3 regions of the Bacillus sp. NPDC094064 genome follow, and region 3 is predicted to be linked to each of the others. Evidence: riboswitches for the same ligand, from Rfam matches in the RefSeq annotation. Region 3 holds a riboswitch; each other region holds the start of a gene.
What was found. A riboswitch is a leader RNA that binds a small molecule or an ion and turns the genes downstream of it on or off. The one in region 3 is predicted to bind S-adenosylmethionine.
Positions count from the first base shown of each region.

Region 1: it holds a riboswitch for S-adenosylmethionine, as region 3 does, so the genes downstream of both, ACQKNI_RS24865 (MetQ/NlpA family ABC transporter substrate-binding protein) here and ACQKNI_RS22990 (bifunctional O-acetylhomoserine aminocarboxypropyltransferase/cysteine synthase) in region 3, are expected to answer to the same signal.
Region 2: it holds a riboswitch for S-adenosylmethionine, as region 3 does, so the genes downstream of both, ACQKNI_RS24810 (peptide ABC transporter substrate-binding protein) here and ACQKNI_RS22990 (bifunctional O-acetylhomoserine aminocarboxypropyltransferase/cysteine synthase) in region 3, are expected to answer to the same signal.

Region 1 is NZ_JBNNUI010000015.1:63,068-66,202, reverse strand. It holds gene ACQKNI_RS24870 (methionine ABC transporter ATP-binding protein) at 1-657, opposite strand, end outside; gene ACQKNI_RS24865 (MetQ/NlpA family ABC transporter substrate-binding protein) at 670-1,482, opposite strand; SAM riboswitch class I at 1,567-1,681, opposite strand; gene ACQKNI_RS24860 (NAD(P)-dependent alcohol dehydrogenase) at 1,762-2,670, opposite strand; gene ACQKNI_RS24855 (FAD-binding oxidoreductase) at 2,902-3,135, shown strand, end outside.
Region 2 is NZ_JBNNUI010000015.1:50,697-53,831, forward strand. It holds gene proC (pyrroline-5-carboxylate reductase) at 1-239, shown strand, start outside; gene ACQKNI_RS24805 (aldo/keto reductase) at 241-1,074, shown strand; SAM riboswitch class I at 1,227-1,331, shown strand; gene ACQKNI_RS24810 (peptide ABC transporter substrate-binding protein) at 1,467-3,107, shown strand.
Region 3 is NZ_JBNNUI010000012.1:101,322-104,456, reverse strand. It holds gene metA (homoserine O-acetyltransferase MetA) at 1-457, opposite strand, end outside; gene ACQKNI_RS22990 (bifunctional O-acetylhomoserine aminocarboxypropyltransferase/cysteine synthase) at 441-1,739, opposite strand; SAM riboswitch class I at 1,831-1,935, opposite strand; gene ACQKNI_RS22985 (chloride channel protein) at 2,259-3,135, shown strand, end outside.

The DNA.
Region 1 (3,135 bases), on a different contig from region 3:
TACAGATCCGTGTTCCATAACGGCAACGCGATCACATATACGCTGGATGACATTCATTTCATGTGTAATGAGTAAAATCGTAATTCCAATTTCTTCGTTAATCTTTAATAGCAAATCAAGGATAGAATCGGTTGTTTCTGGATCTAATGCGCTCGTTGCTTCATCACTTAATAAAACTTCAGGTTCATGTGAGAGTGCACGAGCAATCGCAACACGCTGTTTTTGACCGCCAGAAAGCTCACTTGGATATGCATCTTTTCGATTAAAAAGATCGACAATGCGTAAATACTTTTCTACTCTTTTTTCAATTTCCGCTTTTGGAATACCAGCAAGGCGTAACGGTAATGCGATATTTTCATAAACGGTAACAGTTTTAAGTAAATTGAATCCTTGAAAAATCATCCCGATTTTTTGTCTCGCTTTTGCTAGTTCTTTTGTCGATAAAGTTGTTAAGTCTTGATTGTTAACAATGATATGTCCTGTCGTTGGCTTTTCTAATAAATTTACACAGCGAATTAATGTACTTTTACCAGCGCCGCTATAGCCGATGATTCCAAATACTTCGCCTTTTGCCACTTTAAGAGAAGTTGATTTAAGAGCTTCGACATTCCCTTTTTTTGTTGAAAATACTTTGGAAATATTTTTTAATTCGATCATTATAGTCAGCTCCTACCAAGACGGTAAAACAGAACCATCAAATTTTTTCTCGATAAATTCTTTTACTTCTTTAGATTGATAAGCTTTCTTTAATTTGTTTACGACAGCATCATCTTTATTTTCAGTACGAACAACGACCCAGTTCACATACGGTGAATCTTTCCCCTCGCGGAAAATAGAGTCTTTCGCTGGACTTAATTTTGCACCTAATGCAAAGTTTGTATTGATTGCAGCTGCTTTCACTTCGCTTAGTTGTGTTGGTAATTGAGATGCCTCTAATTCAACAATTTTTAATTTTTTTGGATTTTCAATTACATCTTTCGCAGTTGCCTTTTCTGTAGCCTTTGGATCAACCTTTAAAACCCCTGCTTTTTCGAACAGTTTCAAAGCTCGAAGTTCATTCGTCGGATCGTTTGGTACAGCAATTGCGTCGCCCTCTTTTAATTCCTTTATATCTTTTAAGCTTTTAGAATATACACCCATAGGGAATGTTACTGTTGAAAATACTTCCGTTAATTTCATGTTGCGTTCGGCTTTAAATACATCTAAATACGATTTCGTTTGATAGCTATTTACATCAAGGCTTTTTTCATCTAAAGATACGTTCGGTGCTACATAATCATTAAATACTTTTACATCAATTTCGAGACCATCTTTTGCTGCAACTTCTTTTACCTTTTCAAAAATTTGTTCATGTGGTCCGCCTGTTACACCGACAGTAATCTTTTTCTCATCTAATGCCTTAACTTCTTTATCTGAGCTGGCGCTACATGCGCCTAATAATAGTACTGCTCCGCTTACAATGCTTAGTAATACTTTCTTCATCTATAATTCCCCCTTAATATACATTCCAAAATAAAAAGCACCTCTCAAAATAAGAGAGGTGCCGAATAGACAAAATAGGTTCCTCTCTTATCTTCCAAAACGAAAACTCGTTTTGCAGGAATTAGCACCTTAGCTTATACGTTATAAGCTCGGTTGCCGGGCATCATCGGGCCAGTCCCTCCGCCACTCTTGATAAGAGTATGTGTATGTAGTTTTTTAATATGGTACTAATAGTAAATCTTACAAAAAGAATTGTCAACAATATTTTCAGAATATATTTTATTTTAAGGTAATCGAAACGTTTCCTTTTTTGCGCCCTGTTTCTACGTACATATGGGCCTCTGAAATGTCTTCTAACGGATAAGTTCTATCAATAACAGGCTTTAAATTTTCTGTTTCAGTTAGTTTTTTTAGTAGAAACATATCTTCTTTACTTACCTTTGCCATCATGCCATTAACAGATACATATACACCAGTAGGCGTTAATGCTTTTTTTCCAAGGGATCTTTTATGTTTTCCAACAGCATCAAATATAATATCATAGTATTCACCCTGCTTCGTAAAATCTTCTTTCGTATAATCGATTACTTTATCAGCCCCTAAAGATTGCACTAGTTCAAAATTTGAATTGCTACAAACAGCCGTAACGGTTGCGCCGAAATATTTAGCAAGTTGTACGGCAGCTGTTCCTACGGATCCAGATGCGCCGTATATGAGCACTTTTTGCCCTCTTTTTATACGGGCCTTTCTTAGGAAGTGTAATGCCGAAGTTCCGCCAAAGGGAATAACTGCGGCTTCTTCATACGTCACATTGGTAGGTTTTAATGCTACTAATCCACTTTCATGTACACATGTATATTCTGCATAACCACCAACATTAAGCTCTGTTAATGCAAAAACTTGGTCTCCTTTTTTAAATAGAGTTACATCCGTTCCTACTTCTTCGATTTCCCCGGATAATTCTACGCCGAGTATAGGTTTTCTAGGTTTTCTGAAACCCAATATAATCCGCATAGGAACCCAAAATAAGAGGGGGCTATTAAAGCCACGTATTCTACAATCTCCAGTCGTTACACTTGTTGCGTGAATTTTAACTAATACTTCATTCTTTTTAGGTTTAGGCTTTTCTATATTTTGAAGCTGGAGAACATTAGGTGGTCCATACTTTGTGCAAATAATAGCTTTCATAATGACCTCCTGAAATTAGTTGTTTTCTTTACATCATATTTAAGTATTTCTTGAAACATGTTGTTATGAGAGGAATAAAGTTTGAGCCAATACAATTGCCAGCAGCAAAGTGATAGTCTTGATGAGGGAGGGACCTGAAATAAGTGGGCTCTCTCTTTTTTGTTAATACTTTCTTCTTAGGAAAATAGGTACAATATGAAGAGGAAGAATGTTAGAAGAGGAGAGTGCCATTTGAAAAAAAGAAAGATAGTAGTTGTCATTATAGCGTATACGGTGTTGTTAACAGCGTCTATACAGACGTATAAAAAACAACTCGATCATCCTATTATGAGTGATGTAGGTAAATTGCTTCCGACAAAAATAAAACGTGTTGAAAGTGCTACGGATGAACATTCGTTAATAAAATTAGTGCAAGATGCAAAGGTTTCAGGAGAGAAGATTTCCATTGCGGGTATGCAACATAGC
Region 2 (3,135 bases), on a different contig from region 3:
TTGAAGCAACAAAGAGTTATGGAGTCGATGAAGCAACTGCAAAACACCTTGTCATTCAAATGATTTCTGGCTCTGCTTCTATGCTTGAACAAACACAAGATCCAGCTAACCTCCGCGAACAAGTAACAACACCAGGTGGTTCCACAGCTGAAGGGCTCAAAACTTTATATGAATATAATTTTTCGGAGGCAATCCAACAAGCAGTTGAAGCAACAAATAAAAAAGCTAGGGGGAAATAATATGAGTTTAACAAGTTTAAAAGACTATACAACACTTCATAATGGTGTGAAAATGCCTTGGTTCGGTTTAGGCGTTTTTAAAGTAGAAGATGGTTCAGAAGTAATTGATTCTGTAAAAGCAGCTATTAAAAATGGATACCGCAGCATCGATACTGCAGCAATCTATCAAAACGAAGAAGGCGTTGGACAAGCGATTCGTGAATCAGGTGTTTCACGTGAAGAATTATTCATTACATCAAAAGTGTGGAATAGCGATCAAGGCTATGAAACAACACTTCAAGCATTTGAAACTACATTAGAAAAATTAGGTCTAGAATATTTAGATTTATATTTAGTACATTGGCCTGTAAAAGGGAAATATACTGAATCATGGAAAGCATTAGAAAAGCTTTATAAAGATGGCCGTGTTCGCGCTATCGGTGTGAGTAATTTCCACATTCATCATTTGCAAGATGTATTTGAAATCGCTGAAATTAAACCAATGGTCAACCAAGTAGAATACCACCCACGTTTAGCTCAAGAAGAATTACACACTTTCTGTAAAGAACATAACATCCAGCTTGAAGCTTGGTCACCATTAATGCAAGGACAACTACTGGATAACCCAACATTACAAGAAATTGCGACAAAATATAATAAATCAACTGCACAAATTATTTTACGTTGGGATTTACAAAATGAAGTTGTAACAATTCCTAAATCAATTAAAGAACATCGCATTATTGAAAATGCAAATATATTCGATTTTGAATTAAGTACTGATGATATGAAAGCAATTCAAGCTTTAAATGAAAATCATCGCGTTGGTCCAGATCCAGATAACTTTAACTTCTAGTAGAAAAACCACTGCCATATGCAGTGGTTTTTCTGTTAAAGAAAACTGAAAATTTAAACTATATTTCATTAGGTTGACACTTTATTATCCGAGGTGTAAGATTTTGAATTATCAAAGAAACACAAAAATTAATAAAATTTATTCGTTTACTCATTGTATCAAGAGAGGTGGAGGGACTGGCCCTTTGAAACCTCGGCAGCAGGTTCATTTTGAATACTGTGCCACTTCCTGCAAGCTTTATGCTTGAAAGATAGAATGAGGGACTTCGTTTATATACGGGTGCATAACTTGTACGTAAAAATCCCTCTTTCTCGATCTGAAAAGAGGGATTTTTTGTTTTTCATTTCCCTCATCATCATCCAAACTTATTAATTATTTAGGAGGAAAATCAAATGAAAAAGAAGTTTGTACCCGGTATTGCATCAGTTGTAGGAGTAAGTATTTTATTAACTGGTTGCGGTAGTTATAAAAACGAAGCAAGCGGAGCAAATGCAAAAGACGAGGCACCTAGTAAACAAGTTTTAAACTTATCTTCCCCTACTGAAATACGAACAATGGATACAGCTCGTGCTACAGATACTGATTCTGGCCAAGTAATGAGAAACGTATTTGAAGGTTTGTATAATCTTGGTGAAGGTAATAAACCTGTTCCTGGTGTTGCAAAATCTCATGAAGTAAGTGGCGATAAAACGAAATACACATTCCATTTACGAGATTCAAAATGGTCAAACGGCACTCCTGTTACCGCGAAAGATTTTGTCTTCGCTTGGCAAAGAGCTGTCGATCCAACAACAGCCTCTGAATATGCATTTCTATTCTTTGATATTAAAAACGCAACAAAAATTAACAACAAAGAACTTCCAGCCGAACAACTTGGTGTAAAAGCAATTGATGACCATACGTTTGAGGTAGAATTAGAGCGTCCTGTTCCGTATTTTATTAGCTTAACAGCGTTCCCAACATTTCTACCAATTAACGAGGAATTCTTTAAAGCACAAGGTGATAAGTACGCTTTAGAAGATAATACACTCTTGTACAACGGAGCTTTTACACTAAGCGATTGGAAGCACGAACAAAGCTTTAAATTCAAGAAAAACTCTACCTATTGGGATAAAGATAATGTCAAACTGGAAGAAATCAATTTTAATGTCGTAAAAGAAAAATCAACAGAAGTGAACTTATTTGAGTCCAAACAATTAGACCGTATCAAACTAACATCTGATTTCGTGGATAAATATAAAAAGGATGCTAACTTCAAAGAACGTCCGAACGTAGGCGTACAATTTTTACGTATGAATCAACAAAACAAAGTGCTACAAAACGTTTCTGCACGCCAAGCAATTGATCAAACTATTGATAGAAAATCCTTTGTAAATACATTATTAAATGATGGCTCTACACCAACCTTTGGTCTCGTACCAAAAAACTTTGCAAAAGGACCTGACGGAACAGACTTCCGCGTTGCAAACGGCGATTTAACAAAGGTTGATACAAAATCGGCACAAGAATTATGGAAAAAGGCAAAACAAGAACTTGGATCTGAAAAAATAACGTTAGAATTATTAACAAGTGATGGTGACCTTGAGAAGAAAACTGGTGAGTTCCTAAAAGGACAGCTTGAAAAGAATTTAGATGGATTAACAGTAAATATAAAACCGCAACCGCGTAAGCAACAAGTTTCACTTTTATTAAAAGGTGACTACGAAATTGGAATTGACGGTTGGAGCCCTGACTTTGCGGACCCAATTACATTCCTTGAACTATTTACAACGAACAACCCTTATAACTTAGATCACTACTCTAATAAAGAATTCGATGACACAATTGAAAAAGTAAAAACGACTTTAGCTGGTGATGAAAAAGCACGCTTTGATGCATTACTAGCATCCGAAAAAATATTATTTAAAGACTCTGTTATCGCTCCTCTTTACCAAAAAGGTGAATCTTATTTAGAACGTTCTTATGTGAAAGGAATTGTGCAAGTAGACTTTGCAGGTCAATTAAACTTCAAATGGGCAAAAATCGAAAAATAAAGTGAAACTTTAATCAGTGGGGGTTTTG
Region 3 (3,135 bases):
AATGATGATACAAACCAGCTTGTGCTCCCCAGCAAATATGAAGCGTGGATGTTACATTCACTTTTGAATACTCCATAATACGTTTAAGCTCTTCCCAATAATCTACTTCCTCAAAGGAAAGGGTCTCAACTGGCGCTCCCGTAATAATGAGCCCATCAAACTTTTCATTTTCAATATCACGAAATGTTTTATAAAAGCTTGTTAAATGCTCTTGCGCAACATTACGAGATAGGTGCGATTCCATATGGAGTAAATGAACATCTAATTGCAACGGTGTATTTCCAATTAAACGAAGTAATTGCGCCTCTGTTTCTTGCTTTGTAGGCATTAAATTTAATATAGCAATTTTCAAGGCACGTATATCTTGTGTTTCTGCCCGCTCCTTCGTCATCACAAATATATTTTCTTTTTGCAACACTTTGCGAGCTGGTAAATCTTTATCAATTATGATTGGCATGTTGTTTGCCTCCGATTAATGCTGTTTCTAAATCGGCAATAATATCAGAAGCATCTTCTATGCCAACCGATAAACGAATTAAATCCGATGTAACACCGGCCAAACGTTGATCTTCCGCACTTAATTGTCTATGCGTCGTACTAGCAGGATGTATAACGCAAGTTCGTGCATCAGCTACATGCGTTACGAGGGTTGCTAGTTTCACATTTGCGATAAATTCTTTTGCCGCTTCTACCCCACCTTTAATACCGAAAGTTAAAACACCACTAGCACCTTTTTTCAAATATTTTTGTGCTAATGAATAGTTTTCATTACTATCTAGTCCCGGATAATTTACCCATTCAATACGCTCATGGTTAGCAAGCCACTTAGCAACTGCTAGAGCATTCTCACTATGACGCTCCATGCGTAAATGCAATGTTTCTAAGCCAATATTGCTAATATACGCATTGAATGGGCTCATACAGTTTCCGTAGTCTCTTAGTAATTGAACACGTGCTTTTACAATATAAGCTGCTGCTCCAAAATTTTGAACGTAACTTACGCCGTGATAACTTGGATCTGGTTCAACAAGCTCAGGATATTTTCCATTTGTCCAATCAAAGTTTCCTCCATCAATAACAATGCCACCTAAAGAGCTTGCATGCCCATCAATATATTTCGTCGTAGAATGAACGATAATATTTGCTCCATGTTCAAACGCTTGGCATAAATACGGAGTCGCTAATGTATTATCAACGATAAAAGGTACCTCCAACTCTTTAGCTGCATCTGAAAACTCTTTAAAATTCAAAACGTTCATTGCTGGATTTCCTAATGATTCTGCGTAGACGAGTTTCGTCTTATTGTTAGCAAGTGCTACAATTTCGTCAGCTGTTAAATTTGGATTAAAGAACGTAACATCAATGCCCAGCTTACGTAAACTTACTCCAAATAAATTAAACGTTCCCCCGTAAACTGTTGAAGAACAAAGAAGATGATCTCCACTACTACAAATATTTAAAACTGCGAGCATAATTGCCGCTTGCCCAGAGGCAGTTGCAACAGCTCCTACACCGCCTTCTAAATCTGATAACTTTTGTTCAAATGCAGCTAGTGTGGGATTCCCAATACGTGTATAAATATAGCCCTCTGCCTCTAAGTTAAATAATGCCGCTAAATCATCCGACGTATCGTATTTATACGTTGTACTTTGATAAAGCGGTAGAACGCGTGGCTCACCATTCTTTGGCGTATAGCCACCTTGCACACAAATTGTTCCCTTTCCCCATGATTCTCCCATCTCTCATTCTCCTTCCTTTTTATGCAAAATAAAAAACTGCTCCTTTCCTAAATAAGAAAGAAGCAGTTTGAAAACACGCTCTAAAATCTCTTTCTTATCTCTCAGGGCTATTACCTGCAGGATTTGGCACAATTCCGTTATTCGGCTGTTGCCAAGGTTTCATCGGGCCTGTCCCTCCACCTTTTCTTGATAAGACTATGCAATTACCGTTGATTTTATAGCAATAATTTCCTAATGTCAATCTGTTTTTCTGAATGTTCTAAAATAAACGTCAACATTTCCATATAAAACAACAAAAGAAGTATATTCCATATTTATTCAAAAAAGACCTTTAAAAAATCCCAATCAATATATAGAATTAAATAAGTGGTTTAACTTATAGGACCCAAGCTCTAATGAAATCCCAATATATATGTTGAATAAGCCAACCTCTCACAAAGATACTATATATATTCCATTCATTTCACACTAGCATATATAATCCTTTCTCTATTACAACTTACATAACGGAGGTATAACATGACAAATAAAAAGGACATGCACTATATACTCGCTCTATATGGCATTCTTTTAGGCTCTATAGTAGGGGCTACAGTTTGGTTATTTTTAGTTACGCTAAATATCGGAATCCACTTTATTTGGGGATATTTACCTAACATTTTCTCTTCTCCCCCTTATTACACTCTTTGTGTAACAATCATCGGTGGTATCCTCGTTGGTTTAACACAAAAATACTTCGGTACATATCCACGTCTCATGCCAGAAGTAATGGGGGAATATAAAAAAACAGGTAGAATTGAATACCGTTTTGTACATAAAGCTACTTTAACTGCGCTTATTGTTTTAATATTTGGAGCTAGCCTCGGTCCAGAGGCAGCACTTGTCGGAATTATCGGCGGACTTTGTACATGGGTAGGGGATCGCTTTAACTTCGCTTTAAAGGGAATGAACGAACTAACAGAAGTTGGAATTGGTGCTACTTTAAGCGTCATTTTTAATGCACCATTATTCGGTTATTTAGCTCCGAATGAAAATGAGGGTGAACAAATTGCCGGGTTTTCTAAAAGAAAGAAAGCAATTGTATATTTAACTACTACTTTTGCTGGTTTTTCCGTTTATTTATTGCTTAGTAAACTCGATAATCGTGGATCCTTTATTGTTGATTTTGGGGAAGGATCCCTTTCAATCAATGAATGGATCGCCTTTCTCCCTCTTACTTGCATCGGTGCTCTCGTTGGTTTCTTGTATTTCAAAGTAGAATTTACACTAGAGAAAATCATCCATCCTTTCCGCGAATACAAACTAACACTTGGAATTATAGGTGGTATTTTATTAGGAATCGCGGGTACTTTTCTCCCATACACATTATTTTCAGGGGAACATCAATTAAAAGATT